Regions from separate parts of the Kluyvera fluvialis genome, predicted to be linked through region 3. Evidence: predicted binding sites of a transcription regulator. Region 3 holds the regulator's gene; each other region holds the start of a gene.

Region 1 (6,998 bases), 730 kb from region 3:
GCGGTTCTGCTTGATGAGCAGATTGACCCGGCGCTGGCAGCTGAAATCCTCACGCTGCCGTCTGCCAGTGAAATTGCCGAGCTGTTCGAGATTATCGACCCTATTGCCATTGCGGCGGTACGCGAGGCGCTGACTCGCACGCTGGCGACTGAACTGGCCGATGAGTGCCTGGCGGTTTATCACGCCAACAAACTTGATAGCTACCGTGTTGAACACGCGGATATCGGCAAACGTACGCTGCGCAATACTTGCCTGCGTTATCTGGCGTTTGGCGACCGTGAGCTGGGCGATAAGCTGGTGAGCCAGCAGTATCATCAGGCCGATAATATGACCGATGCGCTGGCGGCGCTTTCTGCGGCAGTAGCGGCGGAACTGCCGTGCCGTGATGCGCTGATGCAGGAATATGACGACAAATGGCATCATGATGGTCTGGTGATGGATAAATGGCTGATTCTGCAAGCGACCAGCCCAGCAGACGATGTGCTGGCGACGGTTCGCAAGCTGCTGAATCACCGCTCCTTCAGCATGAATAACCCGAACCGTATTCGCTCGCTGATTGGTGCATTTGCCGGTAGCAACCCAGCCGCGTTCCACGCAGCAGACGGTAGCGGTTATCAATTCCTGGTTGAAATGTTGACCGAGTTGAACAGCCGTAACCCGCAGGTGGCTTCTCGTCTGATTGAACCGCTGATTCGCCTTAAACGCTATGACGCGAAACGTCAGGCACTGATGCGTGCGGCGCTGGAACAGCTGAAAGGGCTGGAAAACCTGTCTGGCGATCTGTACGAGAAAATTACTAAAGCGCTAGCGTAACTAAAACGCCGGGTGGAGGCTACGTCTTACCCGGCCTACGATAAGTCTATTGTAGGCCGGAAAAACGCAGCGCTATCCGGCGTTATTTTTATACCTGTTCAAACTGCTGATGAAACGCCGGAACGCGAATATCGCGGCGGTGCAGCGCCTGCCAAAATGCCTCTAACGCCGTGTCGAGCCGGTTTTGCAAATTCGGGCTGAACTGCGGCTTATGCTGATAGTCCGTCACCTGGCTATCGTCGGCAAATACTCCCTGCAAAATTTCTTGTGCTTTCAGTGCATTGAGCACCGGTTTTAGCGCGTAATCGACCGCCAACATATGGGCTACCGTTCCACCGGTTGCCAGCGGCAATACCACTTTCCCTTCAAGCACCCGCTCTGGCAGCAGGTCGAGCAGGGCTTTTAATGCCCCAGCAAACGAGGCCTTATATACTGGCGTGGCAATGATAAGCCCATCGGCATGGCTCAACTGCTCGGTTAAGGTTTGTAGTGCGGGGCTATCAAACCGAGCATGGAACAAATCTTCGGGGGCAAAGTTCTGCAAGTGCCAGTGGAAAACTTCAACATCTGCCGCTGAGAGCTTTTCTCTGGCGTATTCCAGCAGCGCACTGGAGCGGGAGGGGAAGCGGGGGCTACCGGCTAAAGTGATGACGCGCATAATCTCTCCTTATAACCAAAAACACACATTAATCTAAAATTGATAACATTTTATCGAGTGTGTCAGAGGTGAAAGGGCGGGCGAAATACTTTTTCTGGCGTAGATATACTGGAAAATGCATATAGGCGCATAGCGCTATGCCGCGATAAAGAAAACGATTGCGCTTTTTTTGCCACAGGTCAATTCCCTTTCTGAGCGATATCGCACATAATACGCCCCCGGTTTGCACACCGGGAATCCAGGAGAGTTCATGTACTATCCCTTCGTTCGTAAAGCACTTTTTCAGCTCGATCCAGAGCGCGCTCATGAATTAACGTTTCAACAATTACGCCGTATAACCGGAACACCGCTGGAAGCACTGGTGCGCCAGAATGTACCGGAAAAACCAGTCACCTGTATGGGACTGACGTTCAAAAACCCACTGGGTTTGGCGGCGGGTCTGGATAAAGATGGTGAATGTATTGATGCCTTAGGAGCCATGGGATTTGGTTCAATAGAGATTGGTACTGTCACGCCGCGTCCACAGCCGGGTAACGATAAACCGCGCCTGTTCCGCCTTGTCGATGCAGAAGGTTTGATCAACCGCATGGGCTTTAATAACCACGGCGTTGATAACCTGGTTGAGAACGTTAAAAAAGCGCATTTCAACGGTATCCTGGGTATTAATATCGGTAAAAATAAAGATACTCCGGTCGAGCAGGGTAAAGATGACTATCTGATTTGTATGGATAAAGTCTACGCCTACGCCGGTTATATCGCGATTAACATCTCATCGCCAAATACCCCAGGGCTGCGTACTTTGCAATATGGTGAAGCGCTGGATGATCTGCTTGCCGGTATTAAAAATAAGCAATCTGAATTGCAGGAAAAGCATCATAAATATGTTCCTGTGGCGGTGAAGATCGCCCCCGATCTTTCTCATGAAGAACTGATCCAGGTAGCCGACAGTTTAGTGCGTCATAATATTGATGGCGTCATTGCAACCAATACGACATTAGATCGTTCTCTGGTTCAGGGGATGAAAAATTGTGATGAAACGGGTGGCTTAAGCGGTCGTCCATTACAATTAAAAAGCACCGAGATTATTCGTATGCTGTCGGCGGAATTAAAAGGCCAGCTACCTATTATTGGCGTCGGTGGTATCGACTCGGTGATTGCCGCGCGTGAAAAAATGGCGGCTGGTGCATCATTGGTGCAGATTTATTCCGGCTTTATTTTTAAAGGCCCACCGCTGATTAAAGAAATCGTCAGACACATCTAGTCTTTTTCCCCGTAATGTGATCCAGGGCTTTATTTCCGGCCCTGGTTGTTTTATATTTCCACATTGTTGCTTATTTAAACATATTGGTCTTTTATTATTTAGGGCTAAGCAATGAAACGGAAGAACAGGCAAAGCATTGGAGGCGGGAATTGATAGGGGTGATAAATGCGAATTAAACCGGATGATAACTGGCGCTGGTATTATGATGAAGAGCACGACAGAATGATGCTCGATTTAGCCAACGGTATGTTGTTTCGCTCACGTTTTGCTCGCCGCATGTTAACGCCTGATGCTTTTGCGCCAACCGGTTTTTGCGTCGATGACGCCGCGCTTTATTTTTCCTTTGAAGAGAAATGCCGTGATCTCTTGCTGTCTAAAGAACACCGTGCCGAATTAATTTTAAATGCGCTGGTGGCGATTCGTTTTCTGAAACCACAAATGCCGAAAAGCTGGCATTTCCGTGCTCACGACGACGCCTGGTCTCCGGTCATCGGTGATGCTGCGAGCGTGTGGCTGAGCGATGATGACAGCCAGGTTAATCTGTTAGTGGTCGAGCCGGGTGAAAACGCCGCGCTGTGCCTACTTGCACAACCCGCACTGCTGCTGGCAGGGCGCACGATGCAACTGGGTGATCCGATTAAAGTCATGAACGACAGGCTGCAACCGCAGCCGGGGCTGGACGGTTACAGCCTGGAACAGGCCGTTTAACGCATCAACTTCAGCGCTGTTTTCGGCACACAGCTACAGCTCAAAATAGTGCCATCATCGCGTATTGCGCTTTTCTTTAATGGGCTGACTTCACCTTCCACCAGTGTGACGCGGCAACTGCCGCAAAGCCCTGCACGGCAAGAGTAAGGAACGCGGATTCCTTGTTGTTCTAATTGCTCCAGCAAAATCTGCTGATTATTGCCATTAAACGCTTGCCCTTCCCAGTCAATTTCTACCTGTGCGTCTTGCTGAATTTGTGGTGCAACTGCGTCGTCCGTTTTTCCTGCGCCATAAATTTTAGCCGGGCCAGTGGCGAGAATTTCCACGCTATCGCCAACGCGTACCACGCCACTATTGCGGGCAATTAAGTTCTGGCCGAAATCAACATCACCGCTGCTGGGGTCGGTACGAAACGACTGTAAAGTGCTGAGCGGTTCACCCGCAGGGTGTTTTTGCCCTTTTTCTGGGCTAATGGTGGTAAAGATGCAGCGACTACACGGTTTGGCAACATCGAAAACGACCTCGCCAATACGCACGGTTTTCCAGCTATCTTCAGCCCAGGCCTCAACACCAGTGACCACCAGATTAGGCCGGAACTGCTCCATGCTCACGCTGGCTCGGCAGCGGCTTTGAAGGTCGCGCAGTGAGGCCTCGTTAGTGAGCAAAAATGGGAAACCATCGGCGAAAGAGAGCGGCACGGCATCGTGGCGTTTCACCCGACGGGTGAGGTCTGAACCCAGCCAACGCAGTTGGACATCGCGTTTAAAAAACGGCGATAGCCACTGATTAATGGCATCTGGCGCGATACGCGAGGTAAAATGGTTGCCCCATACCTCGGTCGGTGACGCCTGCCCGGCGAAATCAGCAAATCGCACCAGCGCGCTGCTGCCGTCAGGTGCGGTGAGATGTAAACCATCGTGAAGGACTGCAGGGGTAAAACGCACCATCGCCGGGAACTGCCTGGCGGTAATAAAGGTGCCATCAGGTTCGGTGATCATAAAAATGCGGTCAAACGCCAGCCCGCTAATATCAGCAAAGGCGTGGGTAAGCCCAATTCCGCGCATTGATTTCACCGGATGAACAAAAAGTCGCGATAACGTAGCCATGACGCTGTCCCTGAGTCGAAAATAAGCCTTTAACTTTATGACATGGGACGCAGATTGGCTATAATGCGCAACAATTTTCTGCGAGTAAAAGTGACGATATGAATTCTCTGTTTGCCAGTACGGCCCGTGGGCTGGAAGAGCTGTTAAAAACTGAACTGGAAGGTCTGGGCGCGCAAGAGTGCAAAATTACCCAGGGTGGGGTCCATTTTCAGGGAGACACGCGCCTTCTTTACCAAAGCCTGATGTGGAGTCGCCTGGCTTCGCGCATCATGATGCCGCTCGGAGAGTGTAGCGTCTGGAGCGATCTCGATCTTTATCTTGGCGTTCAAGCCATTGACTGGACAGAGATCTTCACCCCGGATGCCACTTTTGCCGTGAGCTTTAATGGGCTGAACGACACTATCCGTAACAGCCAGTACGGCGCGTTGAAGGTTAAAGATGCCATCGTCGATGCCTTCACCCGTAAGAATCTGCCGCGTCCGAATGTCGATCGTGAAAACCCGGACATGCGCATCAACGTACGCCTGAATAAAGAAACGGCGTATATCTCTCTTGATCTCAGCGGTGAAGGCCTGCACCTGCGCGGCTATCGCGATCGTACCGGCCTTGCGCCTATCAAAGAGAACCTTGCGGCGGCGATCGTGATGCGCTCCGGTTGGGTTCCAGGCACACCGCTGCTCGATCCGATGTGTGGTTCCGGCACACTGCTGATTGAAGCCGCTATGTGGGCAACTGACCGTGCGCCAGGGCTGCATCGCGGCCATTGGGGTTTTGGCGGCTGGGCGCATCACGACGAAGTGGTGTGGCAGGAAGTGAAAGCCGAAGCGCAAACTCGTGCTCGTGCCGGTCTGGCGGCTTATGAGTCTCGTTTCTATGGCTCTGATACCGACCGTCGCGTCGTTGAAATTGCGCGCAGCAACGCCCGTCGCGCGGGCATTGGCGAGCTTATCACCTTCGAACAAAAAGACGTGGCACAGTTAACCAATCCGTTACCGAAAGGCCCGTACGGCACGGTGATCAGTAACCCGCCATACGGTGAGCGTCTGGAAAGCGAACCGGCGCTGATTGCGCTGCACAGCCTGCTGGGTCGCACCATGAAAAACCAGTTTGGCGGCTGGAACCTGTCGCTGTTTAGCGCCTCGCCAGAGCTATTAAGCTGCGTTTCTCTGCGAGCGGACCGCCAGTTTAAAGCCAAAAACGGCCCGCTGGACTGTGTGCAGAAAAACTATCACGTAGCAGAAAGCACTGGTGAAGTGAAAGCCAATGTGGCCGAAGACTATGCTAACCGTCTGCGCAAGAACGTGAAGAAATATGAGAAGTGGGCGAAACAGGAAGGGATCGAATGCTACCGCCTGTACGACGCCGACCTGCCAGAGTACAACGTCGCCGTTGACCGTTATGCCGATTGGGTCGTGGTGCAGGAGTACGCGCCACCGAAAACCGTTGATGCCAACAAAGCGCGTCAACGCCTGTTCGATATCATCGCGGCGACTATTTCTGTACTGGGCATCGCACCGAACAAGCTGGTGCTGAAAACCCGCGAACGCCAGAAAGGTAAAAACCAGTACCAGAAGATGAGCGAGAAGGGCGAGTTCATGCAGGTGAGCGAGTATAATGCGCGCCTGTGGGTGAACCTGACCGACTATCTGGATACGGGCCTGTTCCTTGACCACCGTATCGCGCGCCGGATGCTGGGCCAAATGAGCCAGGGGAAAGACTTCCTGAACCTGTTCTCCTATACCGGCAGCGCCAGTGTTCATGCGGGTCTGGGCGGTGCACGTTCAACCACCACGGTGGATATGTCCCGTACTTATCTGGAATGGGCGGAACGTAACCTGCGCCTGAACGGCTTAACCGGCCGCTCACATCGCCTGATGCAGGCGGATGTACTGGCGTGGCTGCGCGACACTGACGAGCAGTTCGACGTTATCTTTATCGATCCACCAACCTTCTCGAACTCAAAACGCATGGACGATGCGTTTGATGTTCAGCGCGATCATCTGCGTCTAATGAAGGATTTGAAACGTCTGCTGCGTAAAGGCGGCACTATCATGTTCTCCAATAACAAACGCGGTTTCCGTATGGATCACGACGGCCTGGCTGAACTGGGACTGAAAGCACAAGATATTACCCAAAAAACACAGTCGCAGGATTTTGCCCGTAACCGTCAGATCCACAACTGCTGGCTGATTACCGCAGCCTGAAAGGAATAAAGAATGTCATTAATTAGTATGCACGGTGCCTGGCTGTCGTTCAGCGATGCACCACTTCTCGATAATGCCGAATTGCATATCGAGGATAACGAACGTGTCTGCCTGGTAGGGCGCAACGGCGCGGGTAAATCGACGTTGATGAAGATCCTCAACCGTGAGCAGGGTCTGGACGACGGTCGCATCATTTATGAACAAGATTTAGTTGTCGCGCGCTTGCAGCAGGATCCGCCGCGTAACGT
Region 2 (6,998 bases), 1.1 Mb from region 3:
GAGGCGGGGGCGCTTTCTACAACGCTGGCTGCCGGTTGGGCAGACGTTGGCGTAACCTGAGGAGCGGCATCCAGTGGGCTTTCTGTATCATCAAGCCAGGTCACGGTGGCGGTTAACTGATAACCACGCTTGGGAACGGTAATGATGTACTCGGCGTTGCTATCCGCACCGTCGCGCAATGATTTTCGCAGTTCAGAAATACTCTGCGTGACCACATGGCTGGTCACGATATTTCGCATCCAGATGTTATCGATAAGTTCATCGCGACTCAGCACTTCGCCCGGATGCTGGGCAAAATACATAAGTAAATCGATTAGACGAGGTTCCAGAGTGAGTTGGCGTCCTGGGCGGCTGATTTGATTAACCGAAGGCGTGACCAACCATTCCCCAACGCGTACAACCGGCTGTTGCATAGAAATGAGTTACCAAAGGAAAAGATAAATAATTAGAACCAATGATAACACAGCTCACCGCGCCGTTTTTTGACCATAATGCGCGTTGCCGGAATGCAGGGGGGGAAGAGAGGCGGGTAGATATTACCCGCCTGGAAAGAAATGATTACAGAACTTTATGTGGGCCGAAGCACTCGTAATGAATACGTTCTGCGTTTACGCCAAGCTCAACCAGTTGTTTTGCCGCATGTTGCATAAATGCGACCGGGCCGCAGAGATAGAACTGCATCTGCGGATCTTGCAGACTCTCCGCTAACGGCGCCAGCGTCATCAGGCCTTCGCTATCGAACGCGCCAGTCTGGCGATCGGCGTCAGTCGGCTCGCGATACCACAGGTGTGACGTGAAATGCGGCAGCGCTGCGCCGAGCGTTTTCACTTCATCAGCAAAAGCGTGAACGTCGCCGTTTTCTGCCGCATGGAACCAGTTAACCTGCGACGGATGGCGATTATTCGCCAGCGTGTCCAGCATCGCCAGCATTGGCGTTTGACCCACGCCACCGGAAATCAGTGTAACCGGCGTTTGTGGCGTAACGTCGAGGAAGAAATCACCCGCAGGCGCGGCTAAATAGACCACATCGCCTTCTTTTGCCGCATTATGCAGCCAGTTTGACACCTGACCGCCGTTTTCGCGTTTAACTGCAATGCGATAACCTTTGCCGTCCGGCTTGCGGGTAAGTGAGTACTGACGAATCTCCTGGAATTCAAAATCTTCCGGCTTCAGCCACACCGCCAGATACTGGCCTGGCAGGTAGTCAGCAACCGGCTGGCCATCGACAGGCTCGAACTCAAAGCTGGTGATAAGCGCGCTGCGTGGCGTTTTTTTGACGAGACGGAAGGCGCGAGTCCCTTCCCAGCCGCCGGTTTTGCTGGCGTTATCGCGGTAAATTTCCGCTTCACGGTTAATAAACACGCCTGCCAGCACGCCGTACGCTTTGCCCCATGCGTCTAACACTTCCTGGCCTGGGCTGAACATTTCATCGAGCGTCGCCAGCAGGTGGCCGCCGACAATATCGTATTGCTCTGGTTTTATCTGGAAGCTGGTGTGCTTCTGGGCAATTTTTTCTACCGCAGGCAGCAGGGCGGGCAGGTTTTCAATATTGCTGGCGTAGGCTGCAATCGCGTTGAACAGCGCTTCGCGCTGATCGCCATTGCGCTGGTTGCTCATATTGAAAATCTCTTTCAGTTCCGGGTTATGGGTAAACATCCGGTCATAAAAGTGGGCGGTCAGTTTTGGGCCGGTTTCGACCAGCAGAGGAATAGTGGCTTTTACAGTGGCGATGGTTTGAGCGTCTAGCATAGCAGGGCTTCCTTTTAGTATTACCTAATGTTGCATATTGAATGCATCTTATAAAAATACCCCTGCTTTGTAAATGGTTCTCGGTGATATTGCATCATCTCAGTTACAACATGAATAATTCACATCACAAACCTGAAAAGAAATCCGTTTCCCTGCCCAAGCCCTTTGTTACTCAATCCCTTGTGCCGCCTGAAGGTAAACGTTTGCGTAATTTCATTTGTCAAGACCTGTTATCGCAGAACTAATCAGTTATACTGTTGGCCGTTGTCCAACGGGACTGCCTTTTTCAGGTCAAAATTTTATTGTTAGCTGAGTCAGGAGATGCGGATGTTAAAGCGTGAAATGAACATTGCCGATTATGATGCCGAATTGTGGCAGGCTATGGAGCAAGAAAAAGTACGTCAGGAAGAGCACATTGAACTGATCGCCTCCGAAAACTACACCAGCCCGCGAGTGATGCAGGCTCAGGGTTCTCAGCTGACCAACAAATATGCTGAAGGTTATCCGGGCAAGCGTTATTACGGCGGCTGCGAATATGTCGATGTCGTAGAACAACTGGCGATTGACCGTGCGAAAGCACTGTTTGGCGCTGACTATGCTAACGTCCAACCGCACTCCGGCTCCCAGGCTAACTTCGCGGTCTACACCGCGCTGCTGCAACCGGGCGATACCGTTCTGGGTATGAACCTGGCGCAAGGTGGTCACTTGACTCACGGTTCCCCAGTTAACTTCTCTGGCAAACTGTACAACATCATCCCTTACGGGATTGATGAGTCCGGTAAAATTGACTACGAAGATATGGCGAAGCAGGCGCAAGAGCACAAACCGAAGATGATCATCGGTGGCTTCTCTGCTTACTCCGGTGTGGTTGATTGGGCAAAAATGCGTGAAATCGCTGACAGCATCGGCGCATATCTGTTTGTTGATATGGCGCACGTTGCCGGTCTGATTGCCGCTGGCGTTTACCCGAACCCAGTTCCACACGCTCACGTTGTGACCACCACCACCCACAAAACGCTGGCTGGTCCACGCGGTGGCCTGATTCTGGCGAAAGGCGGTGACGAAGAGCTGTACAAAAAACTGAACTCTGCTGTTTTCCCTAGCGCTCAGGGCGGCCCACTGATGCACGTTATCGCCGCTAAAGCCGTCGCGCTGAAAGAAGCGATGGAGCCAGAGTTCAAAGTCTACCAGCAGCAGGTTGCGAAAAACGCCAAAGCGATGGTGGAAGTGTTCCTGAACCGTGGTTACAAAGTGGTTTCTGGCGGTACGGAAAACCACCTGTTCTTGCTGGATCTGGTGGATAAAAACCTGACCGGTAAAGAAGCTGATGCCGCGCTGGGTCGCGCCAACATCACCGTCAACAAAAACAGCGTACCTAACGATCCGAAGAGCCCGTTTGTGACTTCCGGTATCCGTATTGGATCGCCTGCGATCACCCGTCGCGGTTTCAAAGAAGCTGAAGCGAAAGAGCTGGCTGGCTGGATGTGTGACGTGCTGGACAACATCAATGATGAAGCGGTTATCGAGCGCATCAAAGGTAAAGTTCTGGATATCTGCGCACGCTTCCCTGTTTACGCGTAAGGTTTCGGCCTGGCGCTTTGGCGTAATGCTTGTCAGTGAAAGCGCAGCATACCGTTCACCTGATGTTTTGTAGAACGCTGAAGCACCTGTTCCTGTGAACAGGTAGAGGGGGACTGCCGAGTCCCCTTGACAATGCCCTCAGGCCCCGCAGGGAAATCGGTGCTTGGCACTACGCTGGCCTGCGAACTCCAGCCTGGCGCGGCGAAACTCGACATCCTGTCTCGGTTCACCTCAGCCCGCCATCCCTGGCGGTCTGACCTTGTCTTCCTTTCTCCGGCTCGCCGATTTCCATGGGGACTCATGGGTTTCAGCAACACAGGCTATTCATTCAAAGACCGCAACTCGCAGCGATACTAAAAGTAGAAATCCGCTTAACTGACAAGCGTTACGGCTCATGCCGGCCTTTTATATTGCCTGATGGATCAGGCTGACAACGATTATCCGGTGTTTACCGGCGGTCAAGCGACAGTGAACCTGGCCCGACAATCGCCAGCAGTAAAAACGCCCCTGCAATACTGACGTTTTTATAGAAATTAATCATATTCGGCATTACCGCATCCCCGGACATATTCCAGTAATGGTGTCCAATTACTGCGGTTCCCAGCGTATAAAAGATAAAAATAACCGCCAGCGGACGGGTGAAGAACCCCAATACAATGAGGATCGCCGCCGGGACTTCCATAATAATGGCGATAATCGCCGATAACGTGGGCATTGGCGCGCCCGACGACGCCATATATTGCACCGTGCCATCGAAGCCCAGCAGTTTGGGATAACCGAAAATAATAAACAGCAGCACCACGGCAACGCGAGCAATTAACAGCAACAGCGAGCGTGATGCACCAAAATCAAAATAGCGTAATGCGTTCATGATAATTCCGTTATGTCAGTACGTATGATTTAAACGTAATACACAACTTTTCTCTTCGCCATGAAGAGTGAAAATTTATCATCAATTGCTTCTGCCACTTCTACGGAGAGTTTTCGCGTTATTTTCTCGCGCGCGAAGGCGAGGAAAACGGTGGTTTTTAATTGCAGAGTATCGCCTGTTAGAAAAAGGGCGAGCCGAAGCCCGCCTTGAGATGCTTTTGCATTAACTTTCACCCGTGTTAGCGTGATTTTCGCACAATTTCATCGCATTTTTCCTGGCTGGCCTGGCCATTTCCGCTCATGGCTGCCTGAATGCACTCCTGGTAATCCATCGGCGAAATGCTCTCATCCTGGGTATGCGTTTGCGGTTGTGAGGCGCTGTTCGCGCAACCGGCCAAAATAAGCGTAAATAGCAGCGGTAGGCACTTTTTCATAGCGTATCCTTGTCGTTATTTTCACTGCGATAAAGGGTAAAAAGTAGCGTATGCGAAGGCGAATCCTGCCAGCTTTTACCACCGTCGGTGGAGTGGCGAAGTTTGCCATTTGCGTAGTGTGCCTTGTCGGAGCTTAATGTTCCGTAGCTGTTCGTGCCAACGGCATCGCTGGCTGCCGCGTCCTGAGAACTGAAAATAATGCCATACCGTTTTTGCGTATCCAGGCCGGTTAATCGCGGCCACAGAGAATAAATAGCCGGCTCTGCGGGCAAGTTAAACGGCGGTAACGCCGCGCTGAATAACGTTTTTTGCGGGTTGTCCTGTGCGTCGAGCTGGACTATCTGCACACGGAAGTTATCCCCCGGTACGGCGTTGACGTAATGCTCAAACAGCCAGAAGTCGATTTTCGGCAGCGTGTCATTATCAAGGCTAAAGGTCTGCATCAACTGGTTCTGCCCCTGAAAATCGAAGCGTTTTTCCCCGGTCTGTGCGCTGTCGCTGGCGATCCGCATCGCAGGAACCGAGGTGGCGGCGTAATAGGCTTTGATAACCGGTGGTTGCACATCGCCTTTGCTATTGCGATAGCTGAGCCGGAGCTGGGTGGTTTTTAGCGCAGGAAAATGGAAAGTACGCTTGTCGCCCAGCAGATAACCACGGGTTAAGGGTTGCCACTGTGAGCCGTCATACCATGACAGCGTATAGTTACGCATGGCGAATGGCGCGGGTTCCTCAATAACGACTTGGTTAATTCGTGTTTTTTGGGGGAACGTTAACGTAAAGCTATTTTCCCCGACGAGCGGTGTGATCCCCGCAGCCAGATTGCGCGCTGGCGGAGAAGGCGGTAAATCTGCATGGGTAAAGTGCAGTATCGCGGTGTCACCCGCAGCGAGTCGGTAGCGAATGTTGGCGGTTTTTTGCTGCCAGCGAACGCCATCATACAGGCTGGTGACCTGCCACGGAGCCTGGCCGTTTAGCCCCAATTGTGCAGCGGAAAGCCGCCATGTTTTCTCTTGCGTGCCCCAGTTGGTGAGGGCAACGTAAGTGCTGTTATCCGGGGCGCGCTGGACTAAGACCTCCGGGCTATGCTCGGCCTGGTGATAGACATTGGTTAAGGTCAGTGGGCGGGCGGCAATCCCGCTGCTCGCCAGCGCTAACAGTGATTTATTTTCCAGCCACGCACTGCGGTCTTCATCGACAAAAGGCAGGTTATCGCCCGCCAGCCAATGGCCTCCGTCCATCGCTACTGCCGTTGCCAAACGCAGGGCGGCCCGTTGTCCTGAGCGGGCATCCCCTTGCAGCAACTGTTCCGGTACAAACATATCGGCATCGTTGTAGCGATATAACGTCCCGTTACTCCACCATGATAGCGCGGTATTAAAGGCCTGACGCTCAATGCCGCTATAGTTCGCGACGCCCAGCGAGGTATCGCAAGCGGTACGTCGCCCCTGAGTAAACGCAGCGGGAAGAAGCGGAGAAATAGACGCATCAAGAAATATCGGCTTTTTCGACTTCAGCACTTCGTCACGCATCATCTGCATTCCAATGCGGTAGTTCTGAATACCGTTGATCGCCGGATCGTGATGTTGCCCCTCATAAAGCCCCATATCGAGGAAATCGAGTTTGATGTAATCAAAACCCCAGTCGATATAGTTTTTGATATTGCGTCGTACGATGTACTGCGCCGCCGGATGCGACATGTCCAGCGCATAGCTGCCAAGATAGGTTTTAATCAGTTTGCCGTTACTGTCCTTGAGGCAGGCGTCGCGGTGAGTGTAGCCCGTGTTATCGACCGGCAAATCCAGCCAGTTTTCATAGATCGCAAAGGGGGTCAGATAGCCGCCTGCTTTAAGCCCTTTTTGGTGAACTCGGTTGGTAAAGTCGGTGATACCTTGCGGATAGCCGTCAGGCTGGAAACCGCCGTCCATGTTGACGTACTCATAACCCAGCGGTTTAAGGTGCTGGGCGATGTAGTCGGTCATGGCGTACATATCACGCGCTTTGCCGTAGCTGTCATGGGAGTAAAATGCGTTAAAGCCGATTGGCACTGAACCTTGCCAGTTCATGCCCGGCTCACCCTGGTTATAAACCTTGCCGTAAGTCTCCAGCCCCTCGCGGTAGTCGTTGAAATAGCCGATAAAAAACAGATCCGAGGCGACCTGTTTCCCCTGTTGCTCACCGCCCCAGTTGTACAGAGCAAAGCGGCGAAGCGGTGCATTGGCCTGCGCCGCTTCGCCTAACTGTTGGCTGCTTTTCCATTTTTGTACAGTGGCCGCACCGGCGACCAAGCCGTGGCGGTTCTGGTTATCAAGCAGTGCCGTCACCCAATGGCTGATACCGTTGAATTTCACCATCGGCTCTTGCGGA
Region 3 (6,998 bases):
AGAATCCCTTACCGAAAGCCAATCCATGGTGTAAACGGAGGCATCCCGCTCTCGTTTAATAAATAAAATCGCTATTAATTATGTGATGCCAATCCAGTATAGGACGCTAAGTTTGTTGATTCAACAAAAAAATCCTAGCGTCCTAACTGTTTTATAACATTGATATCAATGATATTTAAGCGTGCGAGGCGGTTTGTTGCGTTTCCCGCTCAGCGCGACGGGCGGCTAACTGCATTCTGTAGCCAATACCGGCGAGCAGTACGGTCGCTAACATTACACTGGTGGTGGTCAACAGTGGTGTGGCGATAAGCGTAGAGACGGCAAGGCTTGCCAGGAAGCACAGCCCCAACTGTAAGGTATTTTGCAGCGCTGCCGCGCGCCCGGTGGCCTGTGGGAATGGCTTCAACGCCTGGGCGACCACAATCGGGTAAATAGCGCCGTTAACCGTTGCCATCAGGCAGAACGGAATGAGCAGGGCGGTCAGCGAGACATTTTCCGCCAGGCCAACGGCCCATGTTGCGATGACGCTTAAACCAAACACCACCAACAGCCACGGCAGCATTTGCGAACCTTGCCACTTTTGCAACGCCGAGCGGCAGCCGTAACCACCGATTAAGAACGCGATGGTTTGCGGCACATAGCTCAGGCCAATCACCGTTGGGCTGTAGCCCATATCATGCAGAATAAACGGCGAACCGGTCAGCCAGGCGAAGAAACTGGCGGAGCAGGCGGCGTAGATCAGCACGTTACCGCGATAATCTTTGCTGCGCAGCAGGCGCATAAAGGTCAGTTTTTCTTCGCTGGACGTCGCATTGTGGTGCGCGGGTTTCAGGCGCAGGGCAGGCAGCATCAACACCAACGTGATGATAAACAACGTGGCAAAAATCGCCTGCCAGTCGAAATGCGCCAGCAACCAACTGCCCAGCAGAGGCGCCAGTGCCGGAGACAGCCCGACCAGCGGCATAATCGTGGCGAAAATACGGTTAGTGCGCTGCGGTGGATAGTAATCGGTGACCATCGCCTGCCAGGTGACTGCCGCCGCACAGACGCCTACCGCCTGAACAAAGCGCAGTACCAGCAGCGTAGTGCCATCGCGCACCCACAGCATCCCCAGACAGCCGATAGCGAAAATGGTTAACCCCGTCAGCAAAATGGGCTTGCGCCCGTAGCGGTCGGACAACGGCCCCCACAGTAGTTGTGCTACTGCGAAACCGGCGAGGAACAGGCTCAGGCTGGCACTGACCGCAGACGCTGGGGTTTGTAAGTCTTGCTGGATGGCAGCAAATGCAGGTAGATACATATCGGTGGCCAGAAAGCCCAGCACGCTAAGCCCTGCGAGCCAAACTAAAAAACCTTTCCCAGGTTGCATAAATCGCCCTTTTTATTGTTAGTGAACAGAGTCGCTGAGTGTAGAGAGTGCATTCGAGCTTGTGAAACGCTAATATTTGAGTCATGGATTCAAAATTTTTGCAGGCAGAAAATGTGGTCTGAATATTCGCTGGAAGTGGTTGATGCAGTTGCGCGTAACGGCAGTTTCAGCGCTGCCGCACAGGAGCTGCACCGTGTGCCTTCTGCTGTAAGCTACACGGTACGTCAGTTAGAGGAGTGGCTTGCTGTGCCGCTGTTTGAACGTCGCCATCGTGACGTTGAACTGACGCCAGCCGGAGCATGGTTTTTAAAAGAAGGGCGATCTGTTATCAAAAAAATGCAGATCACCCGTCAGCAGTGCCAGCAGATAGCGAATGGTTGGCGCGGGCAGTTGGCGATTGCCGTGGATAACATCGTCAAGCCACAGCGCACCCGGCAACTGATTGTCGATTTCTATCGTCATTTCAGCGACGTTGAGCTGATTGTGTACCAGGAAGTGTTCAACGGCGTGTGGGATGCATTAGCTGACGGTCGCGTGGAGTTAGCGATCGGCGCAACGCAGGCGATTCCTGTCGGGGGGCGCTTTGCCTTTCGTGATATGGGGATGCTCAACTGGCACTGCGTGGTGTCTGGCTCGCATCCGCTGGCGAAAATGACGGGGCCATTGAGCGACGATGTGTTGCGCAACTGGCCATCGTTGGTGCGCGAAGATACCTCGCGCTCGTTGCCAAAACGGACAACCTGGCTGCTGGATAACCAAAAAAGGGTGGTCGTGCCGGATTGGGCATCATCAGAAACCTGTATTTCGGCGGGGTTATGTGTGGCGATGGTGCCGGGGCACGTGGCGCAACCGTGGCTGGAAAGCGGTGAATGGGTCGCGCTGGAGCTGGAAAACCCTTTCCAGGATGCCGCCTGTTGCCTGACGTGGCAGCAAAGCGATGCTTCTCCGGCGTTAAGCTGGTTGCTGGAATATTTGGGCGACAGTGAAACGTTAAATCAAGAGTGGCTGCGGACGCCCGAGTAGGGCATCCGCAAAAAGCGATTAACGACGGTAATCGCGATAAGGACCATCGGCAACCGAGCGACGCTCGATAAGACGCGGGTGGACTTCAATCGACTGTGACTCTTCGCGCTTGCTGACAATTCTGTCCATCAGCATATTGAAGGCTGTTTCACCAAGCGAATCTTTCGGCTGGTGAATGGTTGTCAGCGCTGGGGTAAAGAAGCGCGAGTTACGCACATTATCATAACCGATCAGCGAAATGTCCTGCGGCACGCGCAGCCCCATTTCGTCAGCGGCGCACAGCGCGCCCATCGCCATGATATCGCCACCGCAAAAGATAGCGGTTGGGCGAGGATGCTGCGACAAAATTTGCTGCATCGCGCGATAGCCGGATTCTGGCTCAAAATCGCCTTGTACAATCCAGTTAGCCGGTACGTTGATTTGTACCTCTTCCATCGCTTTCATAAAGCCCGCCAGACGCCCGGCGCCGGTGTTGCGCTCCAGCGGCCCTGGGATCACGCCGATATCGCGATGACCGCGTTCGATCAGATAACGGCCAGCCATATAGCCGCCTTCAAAGGCGTTATCGATTACCGAATCGGTAAAGTCGGCTTTGGCTTCGCCCCAGTCCATCACCACCATTGGGATGTGGCGATATTCTTCGAGCATCGTCAGCAGAGGCTCTGGATACTCAGAGCACATGACCAACAGGCCATCTACGCGTTTTTGCGCCATCATCGACAGATAGGCGCGCTGTTTTTCCAGGTTGTTCCACGCGTTACCCAGAATCAGCGTATAGCCTTTTTCGAAGCAGTTTTTCTCAACGGCTTCGATAATTTCGGCAAAGTAGGCCGCTTCGCTGCTGGTGGCTAACAAACCAATGGATTTGGTGTGATTAACCTTCAGGCTACGGGCAACGGCGCTTGGCGAGTAGTGCAACTCTTTAATCGCCGCCCAGACCGCTTCACGCGTTTCCTCGGCGACAAAACGCGTTTTGTTAATTACATGTGATACGGTTGTAGTGGAAACGTTTGCGCGCTTCGCTACATCTTTAATAGTTGCCATTCCATCTCACTCCAGACCCTGGCCTGCCCCTGAAAAAATCGAAAGGAAAACGTTTGCCTTCACACACCCTGGCGCAATTTGTGAATTGCGATTCGCCGGGAAAACGATACAGGACGACAGGAGGGGGTCAATGGCCGGTACGCTTTTAAATAAGCGTCGAATTTTGGCCTATCTTGACGCAAAGTGGAAGAGCAAAAACAAACATCCTGCTAAATCTGTGAAGATTTTTATGATTAACTGTGCAAAAATGAGTAAGGTCAGTTTTGCTGTAGCAATAAAAAGGAGAAAAATTGATGAGTACCGAACTTAAGCTGTCGCTCTCTACTACCGTTGTAACGCTTGCGCTGATTGTCGCCGCAGCGTTCACTGCCATCCTGCATTAATTCCCCTGTGAGGGGGCTGCCGCTCCCTCATCATCCGATTGTTAGCAAATAAGCAATAATCTTTTGCTATTTTGTACGCTTCTGCTTTTCTGTGATTAATGTCATGCTTTTAACATCATATTGATGTCGCACTCTCGATGCGGCTAACCGGAGTTATGGCATGAAAATTAATTTCCCATTATTGGCGCTCGCCATTGGGGCTTTTGGCATTGGCACTACCGAGTTCTCCCCGATGGGCCTTTTGCCGGTAATTGCGAAGGGTGTGGATGTCTCAATTCCCGTTGCGGGAATGTTGATCAGCGCTTATGCGGTTGGGGTGATGGTGGGTGCTCCGTTGATGACGCTGCTGTTATCGCACCGTGGGCGACGCAATGCGCTTATCTTCCTGATGGCGATATTTACCCTCGGTAATGTGCTCTCGGCGCTGTCGCCGGATTACACCACATTGATGTTATCGCGCATTATTACCAGCCTTAACCACGGCGCATTCTTTGGTTTAGGTTCGGTAGTGGCGGCAAGCGTAGTGCCCAAACACAAACAGGCCAGCGCGGTCGCGACCATGTTTATGGGGCTGACTATCGCCAATATCGGCGGCGTTCCGGCGGCGACCTGGCTTGGCGAAACTATTGGCTGGCGTATGTCGTTTTTGGCAACGGCGGGGTTGGGCGTGATTGCGATGATTAGCCTGTGGCTGTCACTGCCGAAAGGCGGCGCGGGTGAAAAACCGGATGTTAAACGTGAATTGGCGGTGCTGGTGCGCCCGCAGGTGCTTTCGGCGCTGTTAACCACCGTTCTGGGCGCAGGGGCAATGTTTACCCTCTATACCTATATTTCTCCGGTGCTGCACACGATAACCGACGCGTCATCCGGCTTTATCACGCTGATGCTGGTGTTGATTGGCGTTGGTTTCTCCATCGGTAACTATCTTGGCGGCAAATTTGCCGACCGTTCGGTGAGCGGCACGTTGAAAGGCTTCTTGCTGCTGCTGATGCTTATCATGCTGGCGATCCCATTCCTCGCACGTACCGAAATTGGTGCGGCGGTGAGTATGGTGATTTGGGGCGCAGCGACCTTTGCGGTTGTACCACCGTTACAGATGCGTGTGATGCGCGTTGCCAGCGAAGCGCCGGGGCTGTCGTCATCGGTCAATATCGGGGCATTTAACCTGGGTAACGCGTTGGGGGCTGTGGCCGGTGGGGCGGTGATTTCAGGCGGCCTGGGTTACAGTTTTGTGCCGGTGATGGGGGCGATTGTCGCTGGTTTAGCTCTGCTGGTTGTGTTCTTTAGCAGCCGTTCTCGCGGTGAAGAAGCGCTCGTCAGTTAATAAAAAACGCAGAAGGGGATTCCCTTCTGCGTCATTTCTTATGCCGCTAAGTTCTCGGCCACAAACGCCCAGTTAACCAGAGCCCAGAAGTGCTCCAGATAGTTAGGGCGCGCATTGCGGTAGTCGATGTAGTAAGCATGTTCCCACACATCAACGGTCAGCAGCGGTTTAGCATCGGTCGTCAGCGGAGTTGCCGCATTGGACGTCGATACGATAGCCAGAGAGCCGTCTGCTTTTTTCACCAACCACGTCCAGCCTGCGCCGAAGTTTTTCACTGCGGCATCAGTAAACTGCGCTTTAAATTCCGCGAAGCTACCAAATGAGCGGTTAATGGCTTCAGCGACTGCGCCAGTCGGTTCACCACCGGCGTTCGGAGCCAGGCAGTTCCAGTAGAACGTGTGGTTCCAGACCTGAGCGGCGTTATTGAACACGCCACCTTCAGATGTACGAACGATCTCTTCCAGTGTTTTACCTTCAAAGGCAGTGCCTTTGATCAGGTTATTCAGGTTGGTGACGTAAGTCTGGTGATGTTTACCATAGTGGTACTCCAGCGTTTCCACGGAAATATGTGGAACCAGAGCGTCTTTGGCATACGGTAATGCAGGTAATTCGAACGACATTGCTACTCTCCTTCTTATAGTTTGTTTACTCAATAACCTTGTACTGAGTAAGGACAGGGTAGCAAATTAAAAGGTGAGATAAAAGATAAGCTTACCCCGTTTATTAACAAACGGGGTAAGTGATTAACGAATGGTCTTCGGCGTAACCACGCGACGCGCGCCAACGTAGTGGCGAACCCAGTAGTCTTCGCTTAGTGAGGTGATTTGAATATCACGGCCGGTACGTGGCGACTGGATGAACTTGCCGTTGCCAACGTACACGCCAACGTGATCGGCAGTACCGCGACCACGAGTGCGGAAGAATACTAAATCACCACTTTCCAGCTCACCACGGTCAACCGGACGTGCATCGCGCAGGTGATACATTTCGTTTGCGGTGCGTGGAATGCGGATATTCACCAGATCTTTATAGGCGTAGTACACAAGACCGCTGCAATCGAAACCGGTACGCGGTGAGTTTCCCCCCCAGCGATACGGTTTACCCAGTTGTCCCATCAGCTTATTCATCGCCGTTTTTTGTGCCTTCTGCACGCGAACTTTGTGCGCCTGAGCAATGGTGGTGGTTTTGGCTTCTGCTGGGCTGGTAGTGCAGATTTTTTTGTGGCCTTTGCGGGTCTTGCAGGTTGTTATCACGTTGGCGGTTTTCAGCGAACTACTTTTCTTGCTGACTTTAGCCGTAGACTTAACGGCGGCTTTGCGCGGGGTAGAGGCTGCTTTTTTAGAGACCGGGGTCGTTGCTTTTTTCTTGGTGTTAGATTTGCTGACCGTATTCTTTTTCTTACGTTCGCTGCCTTTTACAGGAAGCGATTTTTGCGCCGTGGGCGTTTTGGTATGCCCTGTGGCATGAGCCAACGGCGTAAAGGATAACGATGTAAACAGCAATGCACAGAGCGTGAACGACCATTTTTTAATCTGCGCCACTGAATAACCCTCTGAGTATGCAGGCTTTAAAGTCTATGCCTGAGTATGGTTTACAAAACCCAACGATTCTAATCCATAAAAACACGAAATGTTAAGCGCGTTTTTGTATCTAAAACGTTGTTTCGTTAACAACTGCAAAAAAAAACATAACTTGATACATATTGAATCAAAAAATGAGCAATATTTAGCGCGCGTGAGCGATAAAGACATATTTATAAAGCAACTTAACGCGACAGGCGATAAAATAGTAAAGCGTGAACAAAATGTTATTTTCTGTTCAGGGTCTGAAACGCTACAATGTCGGACTACTGTCG

The links. The regulator PurR, encoded in region 3, represses purine synthesis genes. The targets are predictions, from matches to a motif close to CANGCAAACGTTTGCNTG.
Region 1: pyrD (quinone-dependent dihydroorotate dehydrogenase) is a predicted target of PurR. The motif match lies at 1,619-1,636, and genes of this name have one in related genera.
Region 2: glyA (serine hydroxymethyltransferase) is a predicted target of PurR. The motif match lies at 1,942-1,959, and genes of this name have one in related genera.

What each region holds. Positions count from the first base shown of each region.
Region 1 covers NZ_AP046142.1:3,120,707-3,127,704, reverse strand. The annotation lists gene pepN (aminopeptidase N) at 1-813, shown strand, start outside; gene ssuE (NADPH-dependent FMN reductase) at 902-1,471, opposite strand; gene pyrD (quinone-dependent dihydroorotate dehydrogenase) at 1,722-2,732, shown strand; gene zapC (cell division protein ZapC) at 2,898-3,440, shown strand; gene AC6I4B_RS14825 (YcbX family protein) at 3,437-4,546, opposite strand; gene rlmKL (bifunctional 23S rRNA (guanine(2069)-N(7))-methyltransferase RlmK/23S rRNA (guanine(2445)-N(2))-methyltransferase RlmL) at 4,645-6,750, shown strand; gene AC6I4B_RS14815 (ABC transporter ATP-binding protein) at 6,763-6,998, shown strand, end outside.
Region 2 covers NZ_AP046142.1:1,341,228-1,348,225, forward strand. The annotation lists gene cadC (lysine decarboxylation/transport transcriptional activator CadC) at 1-413, opposite strand, end outside; gene hmpA (NO-inducible flavohemoprotein) at 559-1,749, opposite strand; gene glyA (serine hydroxymethyltransferase) at 2,077-3,330, shown strand; gene AC6I4B_RS06525 (hypothetical protein) at 3,363-3,545, opposite strand; gene AC6I4B_RS06530 (DoxX family protein) at 3,779-4,201, opposite strand; gene AC6I4B_RS06535 (hypothetical protein) at 4,231-4,434, opposite strand; gene chiQ (ChiQ/YbfN family lipoprotein) at 4,440-4,634, opposite strand; gene AC6I4B_RS06545 (alpha-galactosidase) at 4,631-6,998, opposite strand, start outside.
Region 3 covers NZ_AP046142.1:2,393,165-2,400,162, forward strand. The annotation lists gene punC (purine nucleoside transporter PunC) at 176-1,369, opposite strand; gene punR (DNA-binding transcriptional activator PunR) at 1,481-2,392, shown strand; gene purR (HTH-type transcriptional repressor PurR) at 2,411-3,436, opposite strand; gene AC6I4B_RS11430 (hypothetical protein) at 3,567-3,746, shown strand; gene cydH (cytochrome bd-I oxidase subunit CydH) at 3,730-3,819, shown strand; gene AC6I4B_RS11440 (MFS transporter) at 3,980-5,143, shown strand; gene sodB (superoxide dismutase [Fe]) at 5,182-5,763, opposite strand; gene AC6I4B_RS11450 (C40 family peptidase) at 5,887-6,684, opposite strand.